4 regions of the Fictibacillus halophilus genome follow, and region 3 is predicted to be linked to each of the others. Evidence: riboswitches for the same ligand, from Rfam matches in the RefSeq annotation. Region 3 holds a riboswitch; each other region holds the start of a gene.
The links. Region 3 has a riboswitch for thiamine pyrophosphate ahead of tenA (thiaminase II). Riboswitches for the same ligand answer to the same signal wherever they lie in the genome.
Positions count from the first base shown of each region.

Region 1: linked by a shared signal. The riboswitch ahead of tenI (thiazole tautomerase TenI) and the one ahead of tenA (thiaminase II) in region 3 are both predicted to bind thiamine pyrophosphate.
Region 2: linked by a shared signal. The riboswitch ahead of thiT (energy-coupled thiamine transporter ThiT) and the one ahead of tenA (thiaminase II) in region 3 are both predicted to bind thiamine pyrophosphate.
Region 4: linked by a shared signal. The riboswitch ahead of thiD (bifunctional hydroxymethylpyrimidine kinase/phosphomethylpyrimidine kinase) and the one ahead of tenA (thiaminase II) in region 3 are both predicted to bind thiamine pyrophosphate.

Region 1 covers NZ_JAEACF010000001.1:3,064,071-3,071,847, reverse strand. Annotated here, with positions in the region: gene I5J82_RS15695 (pullulanase X25 domain-containing protein) at 1-3,336, shown strand, start outside; gene I5J82_RS15690 (stalk domain-containing protein) at 3,472-4,371, shown strand; gene I5J82_RS15685 (hypothetical protein) at 4,609-4,878, opposite strand; TPP riboswitch at 5,032-5,138, shown strand; gene tenI (thiazole tautomerase TenI) at 5,208-5,828, shown strand; gene thiO (glycine oxidase ThiO) at 5,812-6,879, shown strand; gene thiS (sulfur carrier protein ThiS) at 6,885-7,079, shown strand; gene I5J82_RS15665 (thiazole synthase) at 7,084-7,777, shown strand, end outside.
Region 2 covers NZ_JAEACF010000001.1:1,043,885-1,051,661, forward strand. Annotated here, with positions in the region: gene I5J82_RS05530 (Stp1/IreP family PP2C-type Ser/Thr phosphatase) at 1-740, shown strand, start outside; gene pknB (Stk1 family PASTA domain-containing Ser/Thr kinase) at 737-2,758, shown strand; gene rsgA (ribosome small subunit-dependent GTPase A) at 2,761-3,651, shown strand; gene rpe (ribulose-phosphate 3-epimerase) at 3,651-4,298, shown strand; TPP riboswitch at 4,319-4,425, shown strand; gene thiT (energy-coupled thiamine transporter ThiT) at 4,514-5,086, shown strand; gene I5J82_RS05555 (thiamine diphosphokinase) at 5,083-5,727, shown strand; gene spoVM (stage V sporulation protein SpoVM) at 5,832-5,912, shown strand; gene rpmB (50S ribosomal protein L28) at 6,135-6,323, opposite strand; gene I5J82_RS05570 (Asp23/Gls24 family envelope stress response protein) at 6,558-6,920, shown strand; gene I5J82_RS05575 (DAK2 domain-containing protein) at 6,936-7,777, shown strand, end outside.
Region 3 covers NZ_JAEACF010000001.1:1,336,634-1,344,410, reverse strand. Annotated here, with positions in the region: gene I5J82_RS06995 (chemotaxis protein) at 1-143, opposite strand, end outside; gene I5J82_RS06990 (DUF2238 domain-containing protein) at 242-844, shown strand; gene I5J82_RS06985 (energy-coupling factor transporter transmembrane component T family protein) at 1,270-2,067, opposite strand; gene I5J82_RS06980 (ABC transporter ATP-binding protein) at 2,051-3,502, opposite strand; gene I5J82_RS06975 (ECF transporter S component) at 3,516-4,097, opposite strand; gene tenA (thiaminase II) at 4,099-4,803, opposite strand; TPP riboswitch at 4,888-4,995, opposite strand; gene I5J82_RS06965 (manganese-dependent inorganic pyrophosphatase) at 5,129-6,058, opposite strand; gene I5J82_RS06960 (glutamate synthase subunit beta) at 6,166-7,644, opposite strand; gene gltB (glutamate synthase large subunit) at 7,670-7,777, opposite strand, start outside.
Region 4 covers NZ_JAEACF010000001.1:681,223-688,999, reverse strand. Annotated here, with positions in the region: gene I5J82_RS03710 (MFS transporter) at 1-753, opposite strand, end outside; gene clpP (ATP-dependent Clp endopeptidase proteolytic subunit ClpP) at 978-1,559, opposite strand; gene I5J82_RS03700 (hypothetical protein) at 1,575-1,784, opposite strand; gene I5J82_RS03695 (winged helix-turn-helix domain-containing protein) at 1,781-2,365, opposite strand; gene I5J82_RS03690 (hypothetical protein) at 2,554-2,793, opposite strand; gene thiW (energy coupling factor transporter S component ThiW) at 2,864-3,376, opposite strand; gene thiE (thiamine phosphate synthase) at 3,383-4,057, opposite strand; gene thiM (hydroxyethylthiazole kinase) at 4,054-4,956, opposite strand; gene thiD (bifunctional hydroxymethylpyrimidine kinase/phosphomethylpyrimidine kinase) at 4,943-5,767, opposite strand; TPP riboswitch at 5,854-5,959, opposite strand; gene I5J82_RS03665 (IDEAL domain-containing protein) at 6,328-6,558, shown strand; gene I5J82_RS03660 (DUF4349 domain-containing protein) at 6,690-7,601, opposite strand.

The DNA of each region.
Region 1 (7,777 bases), 1.7 Mb from region 3:
GATGCGGTAAAAGAATATGGAGAAGATACGGGTGAAGGTGGAAAAGGAGCAGCAGCCGATACGAACGCCGCTCTATTCCAGATGACCGTGTACGATCCGTCTTATAAAACACCTGACTGGATGAAAGAGTCGGTTGTGTATCAGATTTTCCCGGACCGTTTTTATAACGGAAACAAAAAGAACGATAAAGCAAAAACAACAGCGCGTGGCACTGAGCCGATCGAGCACAGAGATTGGAATGAGCTGCCAGACAACCCTCGTCAAGCAGAAACAGAAGGCTATGATGGAGACGAGATTTGGTCGAACGATTTCTTTGGCGGCGATATTGCTGGTATCCAGAAGAAATTAGACTATATCGAGTCACTTGGCGTTAATACACTTTACTTAAACCCGGTCGCACATGCAGCATCCAACCATAAGTATGATGCGACGGACTATAAAGCGATGGATCCGATGTTTGGGTCACCAGAAGAATTTAAGGCTTTTACAAAAGAACTAAAAAAACGCAAGATGCACTTAATCCTCGATGGTGTATTCAACCATGTTGGAGACGATTCGATCTATTTTGACCGATACGGAAAATATAAAACGGTCGGAGCTTACGAATATTGGGCAAGCATCTACGACCTGATGAGTACGAAAGGCTTAACAGAAACAGAAGCGAAAAAACAAACAGAAGCGAAGTTTAAGAAAGAAGGACAAGAGTTTAGTCCATACGGCTTCCATAACTGGTTTAACATCGAGAACGAAAAAGTGAACGGCGTTTATAAATACCAGGCGTGGTGGGGCTTTGACTCACTTCCGGAAATCAAATCGATTCCAGGTGAAGCAGTAGACTATGATTCTGAGTTGAACAACAAGCCGTTCGCAGACTATATCATGTATGACAAAGATTCTGCTGCAAAATCATGGCTAGATCGTGGCGCATCAGGCTGGCGATTGGACGTTGCGAACGAAGTAGATACAGAGTTTTGGAGAGAGTTCCGAAAAGAACTGAAGGAAGGCAAGAAAGAAGATCCATTAATCCTAGGTGAGATCTGGGATGATGCATCTGAATACTTCCTTGGCGATCTGTATGATTCTGTGATGAACTACCGTTTCCGCGGTGCGATGATCGATTACTTGAAGAACGGTAACGCAGAAGGCGCAGAAAACCAGATGAACGCAGTGTTTGAAGATTACCCACAAGAAGCATTCTATGCGCTTATGAACTTGATGGGCTCTCATGATACACCTCGTGCAGCGTTTATCCTAGGAAACGGAACAGATTCTTACGAGCGTGCTGAACTGGATCCAAAGTATGACCACGAGCTAGGCGTAAAACGACTGAAGCTCGCGGCGATCTTACAGATGGGGTATGCTGGTGCACCAACTCTTTATTATGGAGATGAGGCGGGCGTTACGGGCTCTAAAGATCCGGACGACCGAAGAACATATCCATGGGGCTCTGAAGACAAAAATCTTGTAAAGCATTATCAAAACATTGGAAAAGTGCGTAGTGATTACCATGATCTCTTCAGCTATGGTGAGCTTCACCATCTATACGCTGAAAAAGATGTGCTTGCTTACGCACGTACAGATAAGAAGAATGCAGCTCTTGTAATCACAAACCGCGGCAACGAAGATAAGACCGTTGAACTGGACGTGAAGAAGCTGATCGTAAACAACGTAAAGCTAACAGATCAGCTTAACAAAAAATACAAAACAGCTGTAAAGGATGGAAAGCTAACAGTAACCGTTCCTGCGATGAGTGGTCGTATGCTCGTTTCGGATAAGCACCAGAATCTGAAAGCGCCAAAAGCGGTGAAAGATGTAAAAGCGTCAGAAAGCAGTCACTCTGTTTCGCTTTCATGGAAAGGTGACGCAAAACGTTACGCTGTCTATCAGACCACAATCTCTGGTGCTTTTTATGAAAAGGTAGCAGAAACGAAAGGCAACTCAATTAAGATTGATAACTTGGATAACGGACGTAAATACTATTTCGCTGTCGTTGCAATTGATAAAAACAACAACGAATCTCTAAAAACAGAATCAAAAGCTGCGATTCCTCATGTGGCGTTAAAGGACGGAAACTATAACATTTCAAATGTAACAGCGTTAAAGAATGGTGTGATCGACCTATCTAAGCCACAAACGGTTTCAGCAGATATCAAAATCACTGGTGAAACAGAGACCGATGTAGCAGAAGGATTACAGAGTGAGCTGCAAGTAAAAGAGCCAGGCAAGACGAACTGGACATCTCACAAAGGAACGTACACAGCACAAAACGGAGAATTCAACACGTTTAGCGCAGATTTCTTACCTTTTAAAGAGGGAGCGTATCAATATCGTTACGCGTTCTCAACCGACCTAGGCAGAACGTGGGTCACAAGTGAAACAAAGACGGTTACCTTTACAAAAGGCGATGACACGACTGCTCCTGCAACATCTGTAACATTAGAGAAACCAGCGCAAGAGTCAGGACAAGTGAATCTGAAGTGGTCTGTAGAAGGAGCGAACGAGCCATATCTGTTCACGATTGTTCGTGATGGAGAAGTCATTGACCAAGTCCTTGATACAAGTGCCACAACGTATAAAGATCTGAACGTAACGAACGGAAAAGTCTACAGTTACGAAGTGCACATCTATGACAAAGCCGGTAACAGTGTGAAGTCGAACGCCGTTCAGGTTACGCCTGACCTTGTTATGGTAAAAGTCACAATGAAAGTGAACGCACCAGCCTATACACCACAAGGCGTGGATATTACGATGCCAGGCAGCAAGAACGGCTGGAACACAGGTGCGTGGAAGATGACGCGTGGCGGCGCCGTAACAAACGATTATGAATATACGTTTGAAGCGCAAGAAGGTGAAGTCATTACGTACAAATACGCAAAGAACAGCTCTTGGGATCAAGAGGGTCTTGCTGACCATACACCGGGTAATCCAAACGATGATGATGTAAGCTATTACGGATATGGTGCAACAGGAACAGACCTGAGTTTTGTTGTCACGAACCAAGGCGGTAATTCGATGGTCGTTCAAGATAAGATCCTACGATGGATCGATATGCCGGTTGTCGTTACCTCTCATACGGATGGCCAGACTGTAACATCAGACACGATCACCCTAAAAGGAAATGCCATTAAAGAAGGTGTGATGACGATCAACGGTCAGCCGGTTACGATTAACGATGACATGACGTTCACGCACACGGTAAACTTGAGTGCAGGAGAGAACAAGCTGAACATTCATATCGAACCGTCAGAAGAGAATAAATCTACTATTTTCAAAAATGACGGTGGAGCGATTGGTAAGAACACGAAGGATATCTTGATGACGATTAATAAGAATTAGTTTGATAGGGTGCTGCTTCTCTTGGGGAGTGGCATCTTTTTCCTTAGATTACATTTTCTTTACTGTTTTAGTTTTAAAGATTTACTTAAGAAAAAATATGCTATATTCATATATGATTTTAGAGGGGGTAAGAGTATGAAGTATTTTGTGAGTCTACTTGCTACAGGTCTATTAGTCCTAGGAATTAATAGCGCAGACGTATCTGCGGAATCATTTAATGTGAAAATTGGAAATAATAGTGTTGTTTTTCCAGATGAGAAACCTATTGTGAAAAACAATAGATTGTTAGTTCCGCTCAGACCGGTTTTTGAATCAATGAACGCTGAAGTAAAATGGAATTCATCAACAAACATGGTTACCTCGCAATTATCAAAGGCTGGAACAACGGCTAAGCTTGCTATCAACATTCATTCACCATTTTTAGAAAAACAATTTAGTAATAAATTCTATATTCAGCAATCTGATGTTAAACCAGCTATTATTAATAATCGTACATACATACCCCTCCGTTTAGTTGGGGAAGCATACGGATTTGATGTAACTTGGGATGAAAGTTCAAATACAGCAACTTATAAAGAAACAGGATCACTTCATCTAACCGATCCAACATATAAAACTCACTTATCTACTGGAACAATTAGTAAGCAAAATGTGTATGAACTTGAAACGTTTTTTTCTGTTAATAAATATCGTTTAAATAACGGCAAGAAAGAGTTATCTTTAAACCCTACATTGAGCAATGTAGCAAGAGAAAAATCTAGGGATATGCTCGTAAAAAACTATTTTGACCACACGTCTCCAACATATGGCTCACCGTTTGATATGATGAAACAGTTTGGTATCACGTATACTTCTGCAGGAGAAAATATTGCTGCTGGTTATACGACAACAAGTGCCGTTATGACAGGTTGGATAAATAGCCCAGGTCACAAAGCAAACATTTTAAGTGATAACTTCTCACAAATTGGTGTGGGTTATATAAAAGGTACAACAGGATACAAGACATATTGGACACAGATGTTTATTCGTCCGTAAAAAAGGGGTGCCTCATGATGAGGCATCCTTTTTGAGTGGGGAAATGGGGGAATGACCCAAAGAGTTTTAGCTTAGACCCATAAAGCTTGGATTTTGACTCATAGAATGAAGCAGGACTCATCGAACATCTATTTTGACTCATAGATTGGCGAGTTAGACCCATAGAAACCTAGTTTAGACTCATAGGAATGAGATTTTGACTCATAGAGCAAAAAGAACTACTTAATTCGGTAGCTCTTATCTTTTATACCTTTCTAATATAGCCTCAGTAACTGATTTCAGATCTTTATTATTTCTTTTTGCCTCAGCATACCTCTTATAATCCTCAGCCGAAACCTCTAACAAGAAGCTTTTCGGAAAAATATAAGGTTTTCCTTTGTCTTGTTCGTCAAGATTGTTCAACACTTCTAGCTCGTCTTCGTTCTCCTTGTTGCGTTCAGGATCATAAACAAACATCTTTCCATACTCTTCTTCTACACTTTTGTTAACGTTGATAAAATACTTCATTCACACCACACTCCTCATTTAATTCATGTAAATGGTATTCCCTAGGTGAGCGACAATTAGACATGAAAGGTGATAATAAATGTATTAATATAACTCACTGGTTGTTATGAAAGCCCTTAAACGTTAAACTAGTCTTATAGAAAATTAAATAATCATTACTACTAGGGGTGCCTTTGTTAAGGCTGAGATTAGAGTGAACTTTAAGACCCTTGGAACCTGATTTGGTTAGAACCAGCGTAGGGAAGTGGTGTGTGGATCAGATAAACTTGCCATTTTTCTTAAAACTGTGAAACCACCTCTTTGCTACATAAAGGAGGTGGTTTTTTATTGTGGAAAAACAGCTTCATGTGATTACCACGGGCAGGCAAAGTGTTGATGAGTTAGTAACTATAGCGGAAAGCATTCATCCGTATATGACGATGTTGCATGTACGGGAAAAAACAAAGTCTGCCAAAGAAGTCAGTCATCTTATCGAACGTCTTCAGAAAGCAGGAGTGCCTTCCACTAAAATTATTGTAAATGATCGAGTGGATGTAGCACTTTGCACAGGCGTAAAAGGTGTTCAGCTGGCACATCACAGTTTAGATGTGTCACAAGTGCGAAGAGCTCTGCCTGAAATGGTGATGGGCTGCTCTGTTCATTCTGTTTCAGAAGCACAGGATGCTGAACAAAGCGGCGCCGACTTCATCATGTATGGTCATATTTTTAAGACGGCTTCCAAACGTAATGCGGAGCCAAGAGGGTTAGATCAGCTTCAACGTGTAGTGGATCAAACTACACTTCCGGTCATCGCGATCGGAGGCATCACATCAGAAAACGTACGGAATGTCATTAAAACAGGTGCATCTGGAATCGCCGTCATGTCAGGTATTTTAGAAGCAAAATCACCACTACAAGCTGTAAAACTGTACAAACAACAACTGGAGGTGTGGGATGCGCACAACGTATGATGCCATCATTATTGGAGGCGGCGTGATCGGCTGTTCCATCGCCTATGAGCTTTGTAAACAAAACAAACGTATGCTGCTTCTTGAAAAAGAAACCATAGGAAGTAAGGCGTCTAGTGCTGCAGCCGGCATGCTCGGAGCTGAGATGGAGTTTAAGACCGACCATCCACTCTATTCCTTGGCAAAAGAAAGTCGGGATTCCTTCAGCTCTCTATCACAGGAGCTTTTCAACGTTTGCGGGATAGACATCGAACTCATTCAAAAAGGAATCTATGAACTGGCGTTTACAGAGGAAGAAGCGGATGAACTAAAAAGAGAAGCGGCCAAGCGTCAAGATCAAGGTGAAGCAGTTTTTTGGCTTCCAGCACACGACCTGCTTAGGAAAGAACCTGCGTTGTCGCCACTTGTAAAGGGAGCTCTCTATTTTGAAAAAGATGGTCAAGTGTCACCAGTTAAGCTTACTCGAGCCCTATATCAGTCCGCAGAGATTCTCGGTGCCGAGATAAAAGAGCATACGGAAGTGGTTCAGCTTCTTCAAACTGGCAACAGGGTGACAGGTGTCATAACAACGAAAGAAACGTTTCATGCTGATTCCGTCATAGTAGCTGGTGGGGTGTGGAGCTCTGATCTAGAACCTTCACTAAAAATGGTGCCGGTAAAAGGGGAATGTCTTTCTTTTAAAACACAGCGTCCGCTACTCACAGGTACGGTAAAATACAAAAACTGTTACCTCGTTCCAAAGCGAGAAAACACAATATTTGTTGGCGCGACAAGTACACCACACGTCTTTGATGAAGAAGTTACATTTTCAGGTCTCTTTGAATTAATGGAGAAGACAAAACAGATCGTTCCTGAACTAAGTGGTGCTTGTTTTGAAAAAGCATGGGGAGGCATCCGTCCGCAAACAGAATCAGGAATTCCTTATATCGGTCCTCATCCACATAAAGAGGGTCTCATTCTTGCGACGGGGCATTATCGAAACGGCATTCTGCTTTCCGCCATAACTGGAAAAAGGATTGCTGACTATATGGAAAGCGAGGTATATCATTCGTGAAACTTATGATAAATGGAGAAGAGGTCATGGTGCCTAATTCTTTGCAGTCAATTACAGATTTGCTGAAGCACCTTAACTTACATGACCAAGTTGTGATTGCAGAAGTGAACGAAGATATTATTGATAATCAGAAACAAAGAGAAACTCAAATAAAAGAAAACGACAAGATCGAACTTGTTCGATTCGTTGGCGGAGGTTGATGGTATGTTAAACATTGGACACTATTCCTTTTCATCACGATTACTTTTAGGTACAGGCAAATACCCGGACTTCAAAACACAAAAAGAAGCGGTAGAGGTATCTGGTTCTGAGATTTTGACTTTTGCAGTTCGTCGGATGAACATCTTTGAAGGAAGTCAGCCAAACTTTTTAGAGATGCTCGATCTGGAAAAATACACATTGTTACCGAACACAGCTGGCGCGAAAACAGCGGAAGAAGCGGTGCGCATCGCAAAACTCGCGAAAGCATCAGGATTATGTGATATGGTAAAAGTAGAAGTCATCGGATGCGACAAAACGCTGCTGCCGGATCCAGTTGAAACGTTAAAAGCAACAGAAGAGCTATTAAAAGAAGGGTTCATCGTGCTTCCCTATACGTCAGATGATGTTGTTCTTGCTAGACGATTAGAAGAGCTGGGCTCACATGCAATCATGCCTGCCGCTTCTCCTATCGGTTCAGGACAAGGAATCATCAACCCGCTTTATTTAAAATTTATCATCGAGCAAACGAAGGTTCCCGTAATCGTTGATGCAGGAATCGGCAGTGCGAGTGACGCGATGATCGCGATGGAACTCGGAGCGGATGGTGTGCTGTTAAACACAGCCGTAGCGGGTGCGAAAGATCCTGTGAAGATGGCCCTTGCGATGAAAATGGCTGTAGAAGCTGGAAAGCTAGGGT
Region 2 (7,777 bases), 290 kb from region 3:
CAGACGTTGGAATGGTAAGGAAGCATAATGAAGACAGCGGGGAAGTGTTCACAAAGGGTGAACACTTTCTTGCAGTTATCGCAGATGGTATGGGTGGACATAAGGCAGGCGATATCGCTAGCCAAGAAGCCCTAAAAGTGATGAAAGAAGCATGGTCTCAATTCGAAGAAAATATGGAAAATGTGAAAGAATGGATCCAGAATGTTTTAAAAGATACGAATAAACATATCTTTGATTTTTCTCAGGAGAATCCCGAGACGAGAGGTATGGGCACTACAATTGTGGTTGCTTTGGGTACGAACAAAGAAATTACAGTGGCTCATATTGGTGACAGCCGATGTTATCTATATTCTTATGGTGAACTGAAACGAGTTACGGATGATCACTCACTTGTCCAAGAATTAGTGAAATCTGGTCAGATTACAGAGGATGAGGCAGAGATTCATCCAAGACGAAACATGATCATGAAAGCTGTAGGTACTGATGAAACTGTAGAAGCTGAGTTTAATAAAATCACTTGGCAGAACGGTGACTATCTTTTGCTTTGTTCTGACGGTCTATCAGATAAAGTATCGTCTAAACGGATTCAAGAAGTATTCCAAGATCCTATGGAATCTGTTACTGAGAAGGTAGAACGATTGATCACTTGGGCAAAAGATGCCGGTGGAGAAGATAACATTACTGCTATCCTTATACAGAATAGTTCTGACACAGAAACAAAAGGGGAAGCAATAACATGATAGGAAAAAGAGTCAGTGGCCGCTACAAGCTTTTAGAAGTTATTGGTGACGGCGGAATGGCCATCGTTTATCGAGCAAAAGATTTAATTTTAGATAGAGATGTAGCAGTAAAAGTTCTTCGCTCAGAGTTTAATAAAGACGAAGATTTCATCAGACGATTTAAAAGAGAAGCTGAATCAGCAACAAGTCTTAACCATCCGAACATTGTGAGCATCTATGATGTCGGAGAAGATGAAGAGATCTATTTTATCGTGATGGAATATGTGCAGGGAAAAACACTAAAGCAATACATAAAAGAACACGGAAAAATATCTGTAGAAGAATCTCTGCATATTATGAAGCAGATCGTTTCAGGTATGGCGGTCGCTCATGATCACGGAATCATACATCGTGATATTAAACCGCATAATATATTAATTACAGATAACGGTACAGCAAAGTTAACAGACTTTGGAATCGCGCTCGCTATTACTTCAGCAACGATCACACATACAAACTCAATTCTTGGATCTGTTCACTACTTTTCACCTGAACAAGCGAGAGGCGGTATCGCGAATGCAAAATCAGATATTTATTCATTTGGTGCTGTACTCTATGAAATGGTTACAGGGAGAGTTCCGTTCGTTGGAGATTCACCGGTGTCTGTTGCGCTAAAACATCTTCAGGAAAACGTGATCGAACCGCGAAGATTGAATCCTGAAATCCCACAAAGTGTGGAGAATATTGTATTAAAGTCGTTGGCTAAAAATCCTTTAAGAAGATATGACAGTGCTGATGAACTGTTGAGGGATATGAATTCAGCGTTAGATCCAGACCGTATGTATGAACAAAAATGGAACGAAGAAAACGAGGAAGATGAAAAAACAAAGTACATTCCTCCTATAGTCGCGCCACCTATCGAAACACCTGTGAAGAAAGTAGAAGAAAGAGAAAAAGAAAAAAAGCCCGAGAAACCTAAGAAGAAAAGAAACTGGTGGCTCATTTTACTTATTTCACTTCTGTTATTAGGCGGAGCGGGAATTGCTGCTTTCACAATGATGCCTTCTATCTTTTATGTTGAAGAAGTAGGTGTTCCAGATGTTGTGGGAGAAGAATATGTAGATGCTTTTGATAGCTTGAGAGCCGAAGGTCTTGAAGTGAAACGGCAGGAAATATTTGATCCCGAGATAGAAGAAGGTCTTGTAGTAAGGCAAGATCCAACTCCAGGAACAAAAGTGAAACAGCAAGCAATCGTCACATTATTCGTATCAAAAGGACCTGAAAAGGAAAATATGCCTGATGTAGAAGGCTATAATGTAGAAGATGCGAAAGAACGTTTAAAAGAAGATGGTTTCAGACAGGTCAATATCAACTATGAAGAGTCAGACACTGAGCCAGAAGGTACTGTGCTCGAACAAAGTCCTGATCGTGATGAAAAAGTAACACCTGCAGAGACGGAAGTTACACTAACGGTTAGTTCTGGAACCCCAACGGTTCAAGTTGAGAACTTAATCGGTGCATCTGAGCAAGATGTAAAAACGTTTGCTGATAATGCTGGACTTACAGTTGAATTCTCTAAAGAGTTCTCTGATACAGTCGAAAAAGGAAGAGTAATCTCGCAAACTCCATCGCCTTTCACTCAAGTTGAAAAAGGAGCAACCATTTCTGTTGTTCTTTCAGATGGTCCAGAAACAGTAGAAGAAGAACCACCACCTACTGAAGAGGACCAACCTGCTGAAGATCGAAAGGTAACAAAAGATATTGAAGTAAAGGTAGATAAGAAGGACAAAAGAGAGCCAGTTACAGTAAAGATTGTATTTTCAGATAAGAATGCCTCAAATGAAGTGTTTGTGGAAGAACAGGTCACAGACAAAAAGAAATATCAGCTACCTCTAACGATTGCTGAAGGTGGCTCTGCTTCATACGTTGTGTATATCAACGGAGAAGAAGAGGAATCTGAGACGATCAATTATGATGACGCTAGAGGTGCTAGTGGACGGATGAGTAGAGATGATGAGGAAGGGGACGATGGTGATTAAGCATGCCTGAAGGAAGAATTGTTAAAGCGTTAGCCGGTTTTTATTACGTTAAGGAAAATGGTAAGTCTGAAGTTTTCCAATGCAGAGGAAGAGGAAATTTCCGCAAAAAGAAAGTAAATCCGTTGGTAGGGGACTGGGTAGAATACGAGTCAAGCAATATAACAGATGGATACATTCTTGATGTGAAGGAACGCAGAAACGAATTAGTTCGTCCTCCTATCGCGAACGTAGACCAAGCTATTCTTGTTTTTTCAGCTACTGAACCTGATTTTAGCACGCTTTTATTAGACCGTTTCCTTGTTCACATCGAAGCGAACGATATTTTGCCTGTTATTTGTATCTCGAAAATGGACCTTATACAGAAAGCTGATGATATTGAGGAGATCAACCATTATATTGAGGCGTACAAAACACTAGGTTACGAAGTCATTCCAACTTCGACGAAAACAGATGATAGCCTTGAAATGTTTTATCCGCTTTTCAAGGATAAAGTTACCGTCTTTGCAGGGCAGTCTGGTGTAGGTAAGTCTTCCCTTTTAAATGCGATCAATCCAGAGTTAATGCTTGAAACAAACGAGATCTCAAGCCATTTAGGCCGAGGGAAGCACACGACTCGTCATGTGGAACTCATTCTTTTCGGTAATGGGTTAGTTGCTGATACACCTGGGTTTAGCTCGTTAGACTTCTTAAACATTGAGGCAGAAGATTTATCGATGTACTTTCCAGAGATGAATGAGCTTCGAGGAGATTGCAAGTTCAGAGGCTGCTCACATACGTCAGAACCAAAATGTGCAGTTAAAAAGGGAGTAGAGGATGGAGTCGTTCCAGAGTTCCGCTATGACCATTACGTAAGCTTTTTACAAGAAATTAAAGATCAAAAACGGAGGTACTGATGATTAAAATAGCTCCTTCCATTCTGTCGGCTGACTTCTCCAGGTTAGGCGATGATATAAAAGCTGTAGAAGAAGCAGGTGCGGATTATATTCATGTCGATGTGATGGATGGTCATTTCGTACCAAACATCACGATTGGACCGCTTGTTGTTCAGGCGATTCGCCCTGTAACGAAACTTCCATTAGATGTACATCTAATGATAGAAAATCCAGATCGATACATTGAAGAATTTGCAAAAGCAGGTGCTGATATTATTTCTGTGCATGTAGAAGCATCACCACATCTTCATCGAACGGTGCAACTGATTAAACAACATGGAGTAAAAGCTGGTGTGGTTATTAATCCAGCTACTTCAGTAGACTCTATCAGACATATACTTCAAGATGTTGACCTTGTATTGTTAATGACCGTTAATCCTGGATTTGGTGGACAAGCGTTCATTGAGAGTGTAGTGCCCAAGATCAAAGAAGTATCCGATCTAGTTAAAACTCAAGGATTGAATGTTGAAATTGAAGTTGATGGTGGAGTGAATCCTGAAACGGCTCGTCTTTGTGTCGAGGCTGGTGCGAATGTATTAGTTGCTGGATCTGCCATTTATGGGAAGAAAGATTTAAAGGATGCAATAGCAGCCATTCGTGGTGTATAATTAATTGAAAAAATAAAATAAGCAACCACAGGGGGAGTCCTTTAAAGGGCTGAGAGGGGAGTGTTCTCCCGACCCTTTGAACCTGAAGCTGGATCATACCTGCGTAGGGATGTGGAGTCGTATGACTTTTTGAATGTAAAACTCAAAAGCAACCGAGCTCACATGCCGGTTGCTTTTTTTGTTTTTATTCTAACGACATACTAGGGGGAGTATTAATGAACAATGGTAAAGTACTATTAATGGCTGAAATTGCGATTATGGCTGCACTTTCACTCATTTTAGGATTGATCAGCTTCAAAGGGATTTGGCCACAAGGTGGATCGGTGTCTCTCGAAATGGTTCCTATTTTTCTTTTAGCATTTAGAAGAGGTTTAAAAGCAGGGGTTTTTACCGGATTAGTCGTTGGGTTGTTACAACTTCTTATCAATCCTCAAATTTATTATTTTGCACAAGTCATACTTGATTATCCGCTTGCATTTGCTTTAGCGGGAGTAGCAGGTGCATTCGCACCATCACTTGCTCAAAATAGATCAAAAAGAACAGCTTTAATGGTTCTAGGGATTTTTGTAGGATGTACGTTAAGGTTAATTTCGCATGTATTATCTGGTGTTATTTTCTTTAGTGAATTTGCTCCAAAAGAAATGAATGTTTGGCTTTATTCGTTCTTATACAATGGATCATTTATGGTTGTTATTTTTGCGATTACGGCGCTAGTTGTCATTCTATTAACGAATACAGCACCGAAACTACTACATGCCGCACGTAATGGTCATCACCAAGCAGCATGAAGATAAACATCGTCGCAGGTGGTCCTGAACATCTGATCCCTGATCTAAAGCCCTATGATCTCAAAAGGAATCACATTTGGATCGGTGTCGACAGAGGAACGCTCTTTCTATTAAAAAATGGCATCTTCCCTCAGCATGCATTTGGCGATTTTGATTCTGTTTCTGATGATGAGAAAAAAATTATTTTAGACTCATCCATAAAAGTGAACAAATATCAATCTGAAAAAGATGCTACAGACATGGAGCTCGCACTAGAGTGGGCGTTGGAACAGAACCCGGAACAAATACTCATATTTGGTGCTACTGGTGGAAGATTAGATCATGAATTGATGAACATCCAATTATTATATCGATCTCTGAGAGTACGTACAGACGTTAAAATTATTGATAACAGAAATGAAATCTCTCTACATTTACCGGGATGTTATGATATTGAGCAGGATCATCGATATTCATACATCTCGTTTCTAGCTCAAAGTGAAGAAGTGACAGGCATAACTTTAGAGGGATTTAAATATCCGTTAGAACAAGCTAAGCTTCAGGCTGGATCATCATTATGTGTTTCCAATGAGCTTGTAAATAAAAGTGGTACTTATTCTTTTGACTCCGGCATAATATTGATGGTAAAGAGCCGTGATTAAAAAATCACGGAATACAGGCCCCCAAAGCACCTTTTTATAAAAAGGGGAATAAAGTATTTATGTTTAGCTCTTATCATTTTTTATGGGCCTGGAGGAGGGGTAAGATGAAATTTTATACCATTAAACTTCCTAAATTCTTGGGAGGCTTCGTACGTGCCGTCTTAGGTTCTTTCAAAAAAGGATAACAAACAAAAAAAGCGCTTGTGCGCTTTTTTTGTTTGGTTTTATGAATGATAATAAAATACTGTCTAGTTTTTAAAATTTACTGTCCGGTTTAAAAAAAATACTGTCCGCTTTCAGCTTTTTACTGTCGACTTTTTAAAAAATACTGTCCACTTGAATCTATTTTGGTTATCAAAGTGCTTTTGGACAAAGAAAAAAACAGCAGCGGCTGCTGCTGTTTTTATTTATACACGTTCAACTTTGCCAGATTTAAGGGCACGAGCAGATACGTATACGCGTTTAGGCTTTCCGTCCACAAGAATACGAACCTTTTGGACATTAGCTCCCCAGCTTTTCTTTGATTTGTTCATTGCGTGAGAACGCTTGTTACCAGTTTTAGGTCCTTTTCCAGTAATAAAACATTTACGAGCCATGTAGGTGAACCTCCTTTACAGCAAAAAAGCTTTGCATCAATTCAATCGTATGTTAAATACTAAATAATATTAGCATGACTTCAGAAGCAATGCAACATATTCGTAAAAGGTTTTCAAGTAAATTTCCTTGACAATACTATTTACATAGTGTGAAATGTAGTAGTCCTTTCAAAATAGGCTGATGTATAGTAAAATATTTGTTAGCCATTTAACAAATTAAAGGGGGATGTAAGCATGTCCATTGAAATGAAAACAACCTATGGTCAAATTGATATTTCTAATGAAGTAATTGCCACTATCGCCGGTGGAGCCGCAATTGATTGTTACGGAATTGTTGGCATGGCATCAAGGAAGCAATTAAAGGATGGAATAACTGAACTTTTAGGACGTGAAAATTTCTCCCGAGGGATCGTTGTTCGACAAGAAGAGGATGAAGTACATATTGACATGTACATCATCGTTAGTTACGGAACAAAGATTTCTGAAGTGGCTCATAACGTTCAGAACAAAGTGAAATATACCCTGGATCAAATGCTTGGTTTGGCGGTTGACTCAGTCAATATCTATGTTCAGGGTGTCAGGGTGACAACCCCTTAGTTAGGAGGAAGTTTTGTGTCTTTAAAAGTATTAGATGGAAAAAAGTTTTCAAAAATGGTACTCGAGGGTGCTTCAAATCTAACAAGAAATGCAGCAATGGTCGACGCACTTAATGTTTTCCCTGTACCAGATGGTGATACAGGAACGAACATGAATTTAACGATAACCTCTGGTGCTAAAGAAGTAGAAAAAAACACTTCTATTCAAATTGGTGCTGTTGCAAGTGCTTTTGCAAAAGGCCTACTTATGGGAGCGCGCGGAAACTCTGGTGTTATTCTTTCACAGTTGTTTAGAGGATTCTCTAAATCAATCGAAGGAAAAGAGACGATTAACGCTGCTGAATTTGCCAATGCATTTGATAAAGGTGTAGAAACTGCGTATAAAGCTGTAATGAAACCAGTAGAAGGTACGATTTTAACTGTAGCTAAAGATGCTGCAAGAAAAGCAGTAAAAGAAGCTAAAAAATCAGACGATATCCTATACATTATGAAAGAGCTTGTTAAAGAATCGAAAGCTTCCTTAAACCGTACTCCTGATCTACTTCCAGTTCTAAAAGAAGTGGGTGTTGTTGATTCTGGTGGACAAGGGTTAGTCACTGTTTATGAAGGGTTTTTGGCTGTCCTAGAAGGCAAAGAGCTGCCAAAAGTATCTGTTAACGCTCCTTCCATGGGTGATCTTGTTAACGCTGAGCATCATAAAGCTCAGATGCACATGAAGACGGAAGATATCCATTTCGGATATTGTACAGAATTCATGGTAAGGTTCGAAGATAAAAAGATCAAAAGTAATCCATTCGATGAGATCAACTTCCGTAATGAGTTAAGTCAACATGGTGATTCTTTGCTAGTTGTTGCTGA
Region 3 (7,777 bases):
ATTAGCTCTTCTTCAGGTGTTGCATAAAAGGGTTTAATCATCTGAGAGAATCTCTTTGTAAGGGTCTCAATAAACAAATCCGAAAATTCCTCGCTTTGATTTCCAATGCCATGAAGAATGGCCACTGCGATTTTTTTAGTCACGATCAATCACATCCTCCTATAAATGTCTTCAAGCGCTCAGAACAGAATATGTTTCTAACTTATTATAAATACTAATGTTAGATTGTGAGGGATTGCTTATGAAAGTTAACAAAATCCATGTGTTTCTATTAATTATCGTTTCCTTCTTTTTTCTATGGTCACTAATTAAACCTGCACATTATCCAATATGGATATTGGAAGTTGCTCCATCTGTTTTAGCCCTGATTATTATTTTCTTCCTATACAAAAAGCTAAAATTCACTACTCTTACATATTGCATCATTGCTTTATTAACGATTTTAACTTTCATAGGTGGACACTATACGTATGACGATGTGCCCTTATTTGATTGGCTGCAGAACCATTATGATTTGAAACGTAATCACTATGATCGCTTCGGTCATTTTATGAAAGGATTGTTGGCGATTGTTATACGAGAGGTGCTTCTTATAAACACACCTTTGTCTATTGGAAAATGGGTTCAATTTATTGCCATTAGCATAACGTTGGCAATTGCTGCTCTCTATGAAATTGTTGAATGGAGCGCGGGCAAGATTGCAAATCGCGAAACAAAAGATTTTGTAGGTGCTCAAGGAGATATTTGGGACGCTCAATGGGACATGTCACTTACATTACTTGGATCGATCATCGCCTTGCTATTGCTCACTTCATGGCATAACAAATTTATTCAAAAAAGATAAGGGTTTTGATGGTGTTGTTTCATTAGTATTAGATCAATAGGTAACAAATCCTTCTAATGTTTTCCCTTTTATTGTCCTATACAAAACTGAGGTGAGTAGATGCTGAAGCTATATTCGATCTTTTGTACATTTATTGCGGGTTTTCTGCTTTTTTTTCTTGGTCTGGTTATTTAAAAGAAGAATTTAATAGTAAAGAATTTCGCGGAAACATTGTTAAAAAAGAAAGAACTGAGAAAGTAATAAGTATTGGGAGTTCATTTGTAACAGAACCACAATACACTCTTTTTTTTGAGAATGGCAAGAAGTTACATGTACCGAACGCTATATATATAAAGGCTAAAGAAGGCAGCCATATCGTGCTGATGAAACAGAAAGATAACATCACTTTAAAACAAATAAGAGACTGAAATCTAAGTTTCAGTCTCTCATTCGGGTAAGAATCTAACATCAGTATTTGGAAGAAACGGATTATGGATAGAAAGAAAATAAGCTAGTCCTAACATGATGATAAAATAACTTATGAAAAATAGATCATTTCTCGAAAAACCGATCTCATAATAATAAGTTCTCTTTCGATCCGTCTGAAATCGTTTTGCTTCCATTGAAACGGCAATGCGATAAGCTCTGCGAATACTCTGCGATAATAATGGAATCGCGAGCCTCTGCATTCTTTTTAGGAAGTGATTCTTTTGTTCTAATCCTCTCACTCTTTGAGCATTTATAATGATTTGGTATTCCTCAATCATAATAGGAATTAATCGTATGGCCGCCATAAAACTATAAGCAAACTTGGGAGGTAGTTTAAGCTGTTGCATGAGAGAATAAAACAATCTGACTGGTTTAGTAGTTAAAGCGAATAGTAAGCCAAGCATTGCAAATGACAAAGCTCTAAATCCTAAATGAATTCCTCTTATCAAACTCTCTTCTGATACTTGTACATATGCCCATTTATAAAGAATCGTTTCTCCCTTTCCAAATAAGATCATGGAAGAAGAAGTTGAAAGAAAAACAAGCAAGAAAGGCAGAGATAGAAAAAGTAATTGCTTGTAAGAATATCCTGTGGCAAAGATAAACAGAAATAAGATCACAAATGAAAAACCAACCATATAATTCAGATCATGAATGGTGATGGCAAATACGAACAAACCCAATATCGTTAATAGTTTTAAAGAAGGATTTATGCTGTGTAACCAGGTGTGTTTGCCATTAAATAATGAGTTCATGCAGAATCTCCTTCTCGACTTTTGTGCTTTTGTTGAGTTGATGATCAGTTACAATTTTACCGTTCTGTACCTCCCATAAGCGTGTTGCAAACTGATCTGTAATATGGCGATCATGTGTGACCATTAGAATGATCGTTCCTTTTTGACGCTCTTTCTCAATCCATTCTAAAATTTCGAACGTGTTTATGGAGTCTTGACCAAAAGTTGGTTCATCAAGAAGTAAAATGATTGGTTTTTGCAAAAAAGCGGTTGCCACACTTAGACGTCTCTTCTGACCGACAGAGAGGTGGTAAGGATGTTGGTCCTTCTTACTCATCAATTCAAGAGAAGAGAGTATCTCTTTTGCATTTGTTTCAATTTCCGGCTCGTTTTGTAAACCATAGGTAACTTCGTCGAATACCGAATGAGTTAAAAATTGATATTCTGGATTCTGAAATACGAGGTAAACCTGTCCAGATATATCTTTCGTTTTTTGAATACGTTTCTCATTCAAAAGATAGATTCCAGATGTTTTAATGAGCTGCATTAAAGCTAACAATAATGAACTCTTTCCTGCCCCATTTTCACCCATTATCGTAATCCATTCTCCTGATTGAACTACAATATCATCTACCTCTATTTTTATTTCTCTATTTTGATACCCTTTAAAATTTTGTAGCTTCAGAGCGTTCTGATATTCAATCTTATTTACCGCGATCGGGTTTCGTTTATATTCGGTCCATGCACCAGGGTACCAAATTCCATACTCTTTGATTTTTTCCTTATAATGAGTAAAGACCATCGAAGTGTTGCCATCAGCAAGAACTTCACCATCTGGTGTAAATACAATAAGACGATCAGCTATATCCAGAATTTTGTCAATTTTATGTTCAACAATAATCAACGTTTTATCTTTCCATATTCTTTTAACCGTTTCCCAAATTTGTTCTGTTCCCTTTTCATCAATAAAAGCGGTTGGCTCATCTAAGAATATGACATCCGGTTCTAGCGCTAATACAGAGGCAATCGCTAATCGTTGCTTCATTCCACCTGATAGATGTTGAATCGGTGTATGAATGTTATCAAGTTCAAGCCCAACCTCTTTTAATAGGGAACAAATCTTGCTTTCCATCTCCTCTCGTGGCACTTCCAAGTTCTCAAGTACAAATGCTAATTCTTCATCAACATATGGCATACAGAACTGGGTATCAGGATCTTGAAATACAAATCCCCATTGATCAGGGATTTGTATTTCCTCACACTTCATAGGAATGTCTATTGTTCGTGGTACTAAGCCTGAAAGAACTTGCAATAGTGTGGACTTGCCACATCCGGAGGTGCCAAGAAGAAGCACTTTTTCACCACGATTAAAAGACAAACTCAAATCTTTAAACAGCATTTCCGATTCACCTGGAAACTTTAATCTTAAATTCTTAACAGATGTTATACTTGTCATCTAACCACCTCTGTTATTGATTTAATGCGTCATGATCCTTTTTTGACGAAGATCGTACTAAATTCGTCACACCTGTAGCTTCTAAAGCTTTTACGATAGAAACGGCAAACAACCCTGTAAATAATATAGAACCGATTAATCTAAAAACGATAAATAAGGTAAGGTTCCATGTTGAAAGATCCCCAATATATCCCTTGTAAAAGTCCATGATTAAAGATCCTGCACATGAACTTAACGCTGCGAGCGAAATGACAAAAAGGTCAAACCGTTTATAGCCAAATGCGAACAGGATAAATTCTGCAAACAATCCTTGAATGAGTCCGTATAGTAACACTTCAAGTCCAAACTCAGAACCCATTAAAAATTCTCCAGAAGAGGCAGCGATTTCCGCTAATAGTGCAACTCCAGGTTTACGAATAATTAAAAACGCAACCGTCGCTGCCATGAACCACATCCCATATATCAACTGATCGATGTGTAGACCAATTGGTTTAACAGCATAATAAAGAGGTCCCCAAATCTTATACAAGATACCAAATGCAATAGAGATGACTACCGTTACAAGGATATCCGTTAACTTTAACCCTTTTTGCATTCTACCCTTCACTCCCGATCGTGGCTGGATTCAGACTGAATGGAATCGGCCATTTTTCCAATGTATAAGCCATCTCCCAAAAAGAATATTCGTACTGACAACTGATTAAGAAATGTTGAATCATTTTGCTTTTTTCCTGGTCACTTGCGTTTTCAGCCAATTGATTCAATCTATCGATCTGTTCATTTACCAGTTCTGAGAACCATTCACCGCCATATGCAGCGATCCACTCCTGATAGATCGGCTCTTGTGGTTTTGCTCCTTTAAACGTTTCACCTATTTCTTGATAGATCCAATAACATGGTAGAATGGCAGCGATAATTTCTCCTAAGCTTCCAGACTCTGCCACTCGGTAAAGGTGTGATGTATAATGATAAGCAGTTGGAGCGGGTTCAAAACTTGTCAGTTCTTTCTCTGTCACCCCCAACTGTTTCATAAACGTCTCATGAAGTCCTAACTCAGCGTCACTAGTACCTTGTGCATGTACCGCCATCCTAGAAGTCGTATACAAATCCTCAGCTCTTGCAGCGCCCATCGCTTGTATTCTTGCAAAATGAGATAAGTAATATGAATCTTGTAAAACGTAGTATCTGAAGCATTCTAATGAAAGGTCACCATCTGCAATTCCTCTTACAAATGGATGTTGAAGGTTTGCTTCCCAAATAGAAGCGGCTCTTTCTCGTAAAATATCGGTAAATGTGTTCATATGAATCCTCCTTGTTTTATCCAACAAAAAAACCACTCTCAGCTAAGAAAGTGGTTGTATTTGGAGAATTCAAGAAATAAATAAGACTCCGCAACACCACTTCCCTACGCTGGTATAATCCAGATCAGGTTCTAAGAGTCTCAAAGTTACACTTTGATCTCAGCCTTATAAAAGGCACCCCTAGTGGTTCGTTTTTATGTAGTTGGTTTCTGTCTTAAATGATAGCAGTCTCATTTAGATTGTCAACTGTTTTTAAGAAGCACGACATTTATATAGCAAAGAAAGGGCAAAGCCTTAGTATGGCTTTACCCTTTAGAATCTTCATTTATTTGCTCATCGCTTCTGTTAAAACAGGCACGATTTGTTTTTTACGAGAAACAACACCTTTAAGAACTGCTGTATTGTTTTCTAATTTAACGTTATATGCTTCTTCAACAGATTGTGATCTCTTACCAAGAGCTAAGGCTGTAGAGTCATTTGTTAAAATATCGGTTACAACAAACATAAATAGGTCTAGACCTTTGTCAGCAATAACTTTAGTGATCGCTGATTCCAAGTCTTCTTGATGTTGTAATACATCGCTAGCATCAACCGTATTTACTTGAGCAACTTCAATTTTGTTTTCTCCAATGTTAAATTCTTTAGCATCAAGTGAAATCAATTCTTCAACTGATTTATCACTTAGGTCTGCACCTGCTTTTAGCATTTCTAAACCGTACTTTTCCGCATCTACTCCAGCAATTTCAGCAAGCTCGCGTGCCGCGGCAACATCTTCTTCTGTACAAGTAGGCGATTTAAACAACAAAGAGTCAGAAATAATTGCAGAAAGCATAAGTCCTGCAATGTTTTTCTCAACTTGAATACCTTTCTCTTTGTACATCTTGTTTAAGATTGTAGCTGTACAGCCAACAGGTTCAGCACGATAGTATAAAGGGTCGCTTGTTTCAAAGTTCGCGATACGATGATGATCAATAACCTCTAATACTCTTACTTTATCAATGTCATTTGCACTTTGTTGACGTTCGTTATGATCAACTAAAATAACTGCGTTTGTTTCAGCAGAGACATGTTCAACTAAACGTGGAGTCTCAGCTTTAAAATAATCTAAAGCATATTGTGTTTCACCGTTAATTTCACCTAAGCGAATAGCTTCTACATTTTGTCCTAATTTAGACTTTAAGTCAGCGTAAACGAGTGCTGATGTAATCGTGTCAGTATCTGGATTTTTGTGTCCAAAAATAAGTACTTTTTCCATGCGTCTACTCCTTATAAATAAAAGAATTGTTTTTTAGCCTAAGCCTTATTTTATCATATATATAAAGCTTTTGGCTTTTGGAGTTTATTGTAGCATGGAAAAAAGCCTTAAGGCAAAACCGTACTTCCCATCAACGATAGATCAACTTGACGTGCACAATCACGTCCTTCTTGAATCGCCCAAACGATTAAACTTTGACCGCGCCTAGAGTCACCTGCTGCAAATACTCCATCTACATTTGTTCTATAATCACCATGTTTAGCATTGACTTTGTTGTGTTTGATTTCCACGCCAAATTCTTTTAAGACTGGCAGTTCTGTCCCTTCAAAACCAATAGCGATGAAAACAAGATCTGCTGGCCAGATCTTCTCAGATCCCGGAATTTCTTCAAAAACCATATTCCCGGCATCATCAGATGTTCGTTTCATTTGAATCGTGTGAAGTTCTTTTAGACGACCGCTTTCATCTGATACTATTTTTTTTGTTTGGACAGAATACTCTCTTGGATCATGACCATATTGAGCAGTTGCTTCTTCATAAGCATAATCCATTGTAAAAATGTTAGGTTGCTCTGGCCACATGTTTGCATCACTGCGCACATCGGGAAGTTTAGGATGCTTACCAAATTGAACGACACTCTTACACTTTTGCCTCAGAGCCGTAGCTACACAGTCAGCACCCGTGTCGCCACCGCCGATTACGATTATATTCTTACCTTCTGCATCAATAAGTGGCTCAGAAACTTCGATATTTAATAATCTCTTCGTTGCCTGGGTTAAATAGCTCATAGCAAAATGAACACCTTCAGCTTCTCTTCCTTGAAGAGTTAAATCTCTTTGTTTCTGTGCACCTGTACAGAGAATTATAGAATCATACTCATTCTTTAGTTCTTCAGAGGTAATATCTTTTCCCACCTCAGTGTTAAGAATGAAATCAATGCCCTCTTGTCTTAATAATTTGATTCGTCTCTCCACCACATCTTTATCCAATTTCATATTAGGAATTCCATACGTTAACAAACCACCAGCTTTATCTGCTCTTTCATAAACTGTAACAGAATGACCCGCTTGGTTTAGCTGATCTGCTGCGGCAAGTCCAGCTGGTCCTGATCCAACGATAGCAACCTTTTTCCCTGTTCTTTTTTCTGGAATTCTAGGTTGAATCCAGCCGTTTTCAAAGCCTTTATCAATGATTGCTTTTTCTATATTCTTTATCGTTACAGCAGGTCCAGCTAACTCAACTGTACATGAGCCTTCACAAGGAGCAGGACAAACCCTTCCTGTGAATTCTGGAAAATTGTTTGTTTTCATTAAACGATCAAGTGCTTCTTTCCATTTTCCGCGATAAACCAAATCATTCCACTCAGGTATCAGATTATTAATAGGGCAGCCTGCAGCAGCCCCATTAATCTCAAAACCGATATGACAAAAAGGTGTACCACAATCCATACATCTTGCGCCTTGCCTTTTTAACATATCTTCAGGTTGTTTTTCGGTATATTCTTTCCAATCTTTAAGACGTTGGAGAGGCTTTCTCTCTATTGTTTCTTCTCTTGGGTATTCCAAAAATCCGGTTGGTTTGCCCATTTAAAATCTCTCCTCTCATCTCGATTTATTTCAGAATTAATTTTGTCGGCCCAGGTCTACCACTTGCTTTTGATGGGCTAGATCCAGCTTCAAAAGCGTTCATGATCGCTTCATCTTCTGTATAACCCGCTTT
Region 4 (7,777 bases), 660 kb from region 3:
CAAATAAAATTGGTAATAGTTTCCTATTCCGGAGAAGTACCATGAACGTGCAAACACTAAAAAGACGAGTAATGCCATCGCTCCAATTACTTGTTTTTTTCGCTTTCTATCGATCTTCTTTTTCACACCAGTTTGCTTTTGAACGCGAGGGAAATGCACGAGTTGTCTAGCATACCAGCCTGAAACATAAAACAATACAAAAATAGCGATAGCTGCAAGCGAAGTAAACCATACAGCTCCGAACTGTCCGAGAGGTACGAAGACGAGTGCCGTCATCACAGGAGCAAGTGAACTACCGGTATTTCCACCAACTTGATAGATAGATTGAGCTAACCCTCGACGGTTTCCTGCTGCCATATAAGCGACTCTAGACCCCTCAGGATGAAAGACAGCAGAGCCTAAACCAATACCAATAACCGAAATAATAATCGTATAAAAGGAATCTGCAAATGCGATCCCTAGCATACCTATTAAACTCGCCATCATACCAACCGGGAGTATATAAGGTGAAGTGGTTTTATCTGTATACCAACCAATCACTGGCTGCATAATAGAAGAGGTGATGTTTAAAGTAAAAGCGATCCATCCAAGCTGAGTAAAAGAAAGATTCATTGATTTCTCTAAGATTGGAAAGATAGCAGGAATAACAGCCTGCATAGAGTCATTTAACAAATGCACAAAACTTATGGCGAAAAGAATGGAATAGACCGTTTTTTGTTGTTGTAGAGAGGTACCCGCTGAATTGCCTGGCATGCTTCATTCCTTCTTTCATGTATCTTTAAAAGTAACACTTATAAGCGATCTAACTTACACTAGATTACCATATTCAGCTTGATCAAAACGAATTTGCTTCAGCAAACACCCGGGGAGAAAAATTTAAACCAACGCGGGAAATAAATTGTTTGGGGACTGACCCCAAAGAAAAGCCAGCCGTGCACGGCTGGCTTTTCTCCTTGTACTTATCTGTCGTTTATTTTTTAGATCTTCTCGATCACTTTATCAATGATCCCGTATTTTAAAGCTTCTTCTGCAGACATGAAATAATCACGGTCTGTGTCTTTCTCTACTTTCTCGATCGGTTGACCCGAGCGCTCAGAGATGATCTTATTCAACAACTCGCGCGTTTGCAAGATGCGTTTCGCGTGAATGGCCATATCTGATGCCTGCCCTTGTGTTCCACCTAATGGCTGATGGATCATCACTTCTGCGTTCGGAAGCGCATAACGCTTGCCTTTTGCACCAGCTACCATGAGAACAGCTCCCATTGAAGCAGCCATGCCGATACAGATCGTTGAAACATCCGGTTTAATGAATTGCATCGTGTCATAGATCGCTAGACCTGCTGTAACAGAACCTCCTGGTGAGTTGATGTAGATGGAGATATCTTTATCCGGATCTTCAGCAGCTAGGAAAAGCAATTGAGCTACGATTGAATTTGCCACGTTATCATCAATCGCACTTCCAAGCATAATGATTCGGTCTTTTAACAAACGTGAGTAAATATCATAAGACCGCTCTCCACGGTTTGTCGACTCTACTACCATTGGAATTAAATTCATCTGTTTTCCTCCTAGTTAGGCTGCTATTGCCATTGGGTTTGTATTTATTTTTGGTGAAACGTGTATTTTTCCAAATCCTGACGTGATAAAAATAATTTTAGCTGGCTCCTGCACCGTTTCTGTTTCTTTCACCTGTACTTCCGTTTTCATAGGAATGATGTTTGCATCATCATTTGCTGCTTCGCGATTGATTGGGATAACGGTTCCTTTGCTCTCCTTATTCACGTTGTGCCGCCTCCTTCAGGTTTTGGGTACATCGCCATCGAAACGTGATACACTTTCGCATGCTCTTTGTTCGGTTTGTGGTGTTTTTGTATGAGAGTTGTGAGCATATCTGCATATTCCTGCAGAAATGCATTGCGGTGGTCCATGTTAGAAAGTGCTAGTTCCATTTCCATTACTGCGCTTGGAATCTCTTCATCCTCGGATTGCTCCATTAAAGAAATGGCATCTCGCTTGATCTTCTCCGTAAGTGATAACACATGAGCTAGAGCAGTTTGATCTTGGAGCTTTTTAATCGTGTCAGCAGAGAGACCTAGTGAATCTGACAATAAAAACGAACGACCGGCACTTACATATAAAACTTCTACAAGGTTTCTAACATTCCTTGTGCCTGCGCGTACTACAAGGCCCACTTTTTCCAGTGCTTTAAGATGATAATTAATTTTTTGAGCGGAATCGTTCATTCTTTTTGATAGCTCTGTCGCAGAACTTGGCTCTTTTAACAAACTTATGAGCTCTGACCTTACAGGATGCAAAAGTGCAGCAGCTTGTTCTGGTTCTGTGACAATAAACGTCTCTGGCATGCTTTGATTCCTCTTCACTCTCATCACCTCACTTTCATTCCTACGCAAAAACATTTCTTTACGTAAAATTATTTTATTACGTCCTCACCATTTTGTCAAAGATTTGAAAAAAATATACGTCGGCCTAAAATTAGACACAAAAAAACAGACCGATTTCCGTTCAGCCTGCTTTTTGCTCATTATTCTTTTTATATGAACGGTACGATTCCAAGAATCAAAAAGATCGTGGCTATTCCTGCGTTCAACCAAAATTCAGTTTTTTGCTTAAATATTTTTCGCTCTGCTGCACGAAAGATAAAGATCACCAACAAAATTGAAAACAACACAGTCGGACTTTCCCACGACTTACCATTGTAAATAGCCAGAAGGAGTCCAAAGAACATGAGAAACATTTCTGTATACACCCAGCGTTTCGGACGTTTTTTCATCACATCGGCCCCCTAACCACCGGTTAATAGTACACAGTGTACGGTGGGGAAGCCTATCCGGTGCATATCTTCAAGCAGATTTTTCTTCTTTTGATCCTAGCCAATTTTTTGCTGCAGCATTTTTATGAAGTACACGGAGGACGACCAATCCTATCACTCCACCAACAATTGAACTGACTAAAAAAGGAATGATAAAAAAGAATGCACCCGTTTTTGACCCTAAAAAAATGGTGGCAATCGGCACCGCTATTAAAGCTCCAAGGATCCCTGTCCCAACCCATTCTCCTATTACTGCGTACGTATATTTTCTTCCTTTTTTATAAAGATAACCGGCCAAAAATGCCCCAATCATTCCTCCTGGAAAAGCAAGTAAAGAGCCGATTCCAAATAAGTTACGCAGCAAGCCGATACTAAATGCGATGGTCACCGCCGGAATTGGTCCAAGCGTTACACCTGCCATCACGTTGATCGCATGCTGAACGGGAAACGCTTTTGCTACTCCAGCCGGAATCCAAAATAAATGTGAACAAATGGTCCCAATCGCGACCAACATAGCCATTACCGTAAGTTTTTGGACAGATATCTTCACTTATGATCCTCTTTTCGCCGTGTGTACAGCACGAAGCAGATTACTAGAAATGGCTGAAGGATCAACTGCACCACTGATTGCTGAAATAACAGCAACACCGTCAGCACCAGATTTAATGACTTCACTCGCATTTTCAAGTGTAATCCCACCGATTCCAACAAGTGGAACGTTAATATGATTGTTGCGAAATTCCGCTATGAGATCAACTCCAACAGGCTTCTTCGCATCAGGTTTTGTGGACGTTTGATAGATCGGTCCAGCTCCAATATAATCGGCACCATGTGCAATGGCGTCCACTGCTTCAGCTAGAGTATGAGCTGAAACACCTAAAAGCTTTCCTTCTGTTTCTCTACGCATAAAATCCAGATCTCCATCTGTTTGACCAACATGAAGGCCATCTGCATCTACCGCCTTCATCAAGGCTAGATCGTCATTCACGATAAATAACACATCATGTTTTTGGCAAACTTCCCTTGCACGCTTTGCCATTTCTAACTGTTTCTGGCCACTTAAGCAATTAACACCCTTTTCACGAAACTGAAAGGCGGTAATGCCACCTTCAATCGCTTGCAAAAGAATACGATAGAAATCTTCAGGTGAATTGCAGTTCATCGTACCTGCTACAAAATAGAGTGATAGATCTTGTTGTAAACGTGCTTTTGCTTGAGTTCTCATTGATTCGCTCCTTCCTTCAATACGTAATCTTGCCAGTGGATGGATCCATGAAATATTTCATGGGTAGACTCTAAACAATAGAGCTGGTCCAGAAGATTCTGTTGAAAACTTCCAGGTCCTTTGGCAGTTTTTACTGCCTCTTCAGCCGCTTTAGTGAGCATTAATAGCGCTAAAGCTGTTCTTTCAAGAACTGTTAGGTCTATTCTTTCTCTTGTAACTTCTTGTTTCATATTCGCTTGATATAGAGCTACCATTGAGGTGGCAAAACACCCTGTTCCTGTAACATACGAAAGCATAGGGTCTCCATGAGAAAGCACGATCGCTTTTTCACCATCTGAAATAATATCCTTACTTCCTGTCATTGCGATAAGACAGCCTGTTTGCTTCGCTGCAGCCTCTGCAAGCTTAATCAAATCATCTTCCGAAGTGGTCAGATCACCATCCACTCCTTTTCCTTCCCATGCGCCTTCAGCTAGAAACTGCATCTCAGCAGCGTTCCCGCAAATTGTCAGAATTGTTCGGGGTCTGACCCCCTTCAATTCTGAATATTCTAACAACAACTTCTTGACAAGCTGCTGCCTGAATGATGATAATCCTACTCCCACTGGATCGAGCACAACTGGTACTTCGGCAAGTATCGCTTTTCGTAAAGCGAGTATCATAGATTTCGCTGATGCTTCATCGATTGTCCCAATGTTTAGCACTAAAGCATCGGCTACCCCTACAGCTTCTTCAACTTCACATGCGTCATGCACCATCATCGGACTTCCTCCTGCAGAAAGGACCCCATTGGCAAGAAAGTTCATGGTTACGTTGTTCGTAATATGATGAACGAGTGGCTTTTCTTCTCTAATCTGTGAAACAAACATTTTCCATTCCTGTATTCTAGTATTGTTCATGTGCAATCCTCCTATAGGCAAAATGATTGACCGGTCCATGGCCCGAACCAACATCGATTCCATGTTCAATTGCAGTTTGTATATATTTCTTAGCATTCACTATCGCACTTTCTGGTTTTCTCCCATATGCAAGTTCAGCTGCCAAAGCTGCTGAAAACGTACAGCCTGTTCCGTGTGTATTTTTCGTTTGGATCCGCTTCTCTATAAGTTCAAACATCTCTATGCCATTAAAAACTAGATCTGTTACAAAATCACCGTTTCCAAAATGTCCGCCCTTTACTACAACATGATCAGCACCAGCGTCAAACAAGACTCTCGCCGCTTCTTCTCTTGCCTCTGGGCTGTTTATCTCTATACCTGTTAGCGCTTCTGCTTCCGGAATGTTAGGTGTGACTATTTTTGCGAGTTGGAGCATACATGTTTTCATAGCATGGAGTGCTTCCTCACCTAACAACGTTGCACCCCCTTTTGCGACCATAACAGGATCCACCACTACGTTTTCCCATGCGAATTTTCTTATCATATAAGCTGTTCTCTCAATATACTCACCTGAAAAAAGCATGCCTGTCTTAATGGCATCAGGTGTCAAGTCACTAGCTATAGACGCTAACTGAGCTTCCAACCCTTCAATTGAAACCGGAAATACCCCTTGGACACCAGTCGTGTTCTGTGCAGTGACGGCGGTAAGAACCGACATACCATATACACCTAATTCCTGAAATGTCTTTAAATCGGCCTGAATGCCTGCGCCACCTCCACTATCTGATCCTGCGATCGTAAGTGCTTTACTCACCTTAATAAGTTGTCCCATATACTCATACCTCCTAGTTGTCTATGCAAAAAAGCCACCCGCTAATTAGCGGGTGGCTTTACATTTCAAATCATAAAGGAAACTTTTATTCATCCACACCGCTTCCCTACGCCAGTATGAACTGGATCAGGTTCAAAGGGTCAAAGGTCACAACCTTCTCTCAGCTTAAAATAAGCACCCCTAGCGAAATAACATTATTGAGTTAACACAATCCTACTCATACATAAACAATAATGTCAATATTTTTTAGGTTACGTGTTTCAAAAAGTTTAACCCTCTTTAAATACGGGGAAATAATAACTAACACACTATTACAACATAAAAAACATAGAAATTAAACAATTGTAACAAAAAGATGCAACCAGAAATAAAGATGACAAATCATTAACATTTTTACCAGAAGGTGGTGAAAACAGGGTACTTTAGAAGCAATAAAGAAATTTTTTCTGAATTTTCAAACAAAATGGTTGTCATTAAGCATCTTGCTCAGTATACTAGTAGAAACCTAGAAACATAAAAGGTTAATTGGATAGGGAGATAATTTTAAGGAGGGAAACAGGATGAAAGACAAAAACGCTTCTTTTAACAAGAACCAAAATGAAATGGTGCAATACAAACAACAAAAAAGAGACCCATTTGCCTTCAGCCTTATTGCCCAAATGGTATTAGATGAGGCCCTTCACAATTATTACAAAGAGTATTATGAGAGAGAAATTGACATTGCCTTGGATACAAAAGATAAAGAACGATTTATGAGATTAAGCGCAGAATACAAAGCGTTTCTCAGTTAGCGCTTTTAAACGGCACTCCACTTAAAAAGGTGCCGTAAAAGCCAAAACACCCTTTCAGCAAACGGATCAACAATCCGTGCTGCAGAGGGTGTTTCTGACGTCCCAGTTACTGACAGGTTAAAACATGTGTTCTAAGTCAAAGATGTCGGTGATTCCGGCTTTTTCTTTTGTTCTTTTTTACGTTTAAGCCACCACACATAAAGCACAATTGCTACGATTAGCCATATCGGTGCTAATCCCAATAGACTCACCACAATTAACGAGATCGCAGACATTAAAAAGTTCACCGTATCCATAAAAAGAACCTTCGTTTTTGCCCACGTATTTAACCCTTCTGTTTGAAGTTCTTGCGCTTTTAAATTCTTTACTTCGAATTGTATCGTAACGGTTGAATAATCACTTTGATTTTTTAGAAAGTTCAAACGTCCCTCTACCTGCTCTATCTCTTCCTGCACTGCAGCAAGGTCAGCTGATATCTTCAATAAGTCTTCTGTTTTCTGTGCCTCCTTCATAAAAGCCTCAAGACGTTCTCTTACTTGTTGTTTGGCTTTCAAGCGTGAAGACAGGTCCACGTATTCTTCTGTAACATCTTCTCCACGAACATTTTCGTGTGGGGTACCTTTACTTAAACTTCGAACATCATCTAAAAAGAGACGAAAACTTTTCATTGGAACACGAACAACCATCACACCAGATTCATAACCCTTTTCACCTGTACTCGTGTTCGACTCCACCATATATCCGCCGGTGTTCTCTAACGTTTTTCGAACTGCTTCCATCGAAGGTTGCAAATTATCCACTGTAATCTCAATATCAGCATGATAAATAACTTTTCTTTGATTCTTCATTTGTTGCTCTTCTTTACTTTTATTTGATTTAGTATTTTGACTTTCTTCATTTGTAGAAGAATCCATCTTTGCTTCTGAATGACTGCTGCCACTATCTCGATCTACAGCTTTATCACTTTTCGAACTTCCGCCATTGCTGCATGCACTTAACAAAAGTACCGCAATGAATACCCACAATTCCCATCTCTTCCACATATCGTAATTCCCCCTTTTTCGCTTAGACGCTTTTTATATGAAAAAGGTTTCAGTTCCCAAAAAAACCAACCTATTGAATGATTTTTTCTATGACATTTTTATGATAAAATAGTGTCTGATGATTTGTAGTTTGAAAAAAAACCGATTTATGCTAGTATGTACAGGATAAGTAAGTG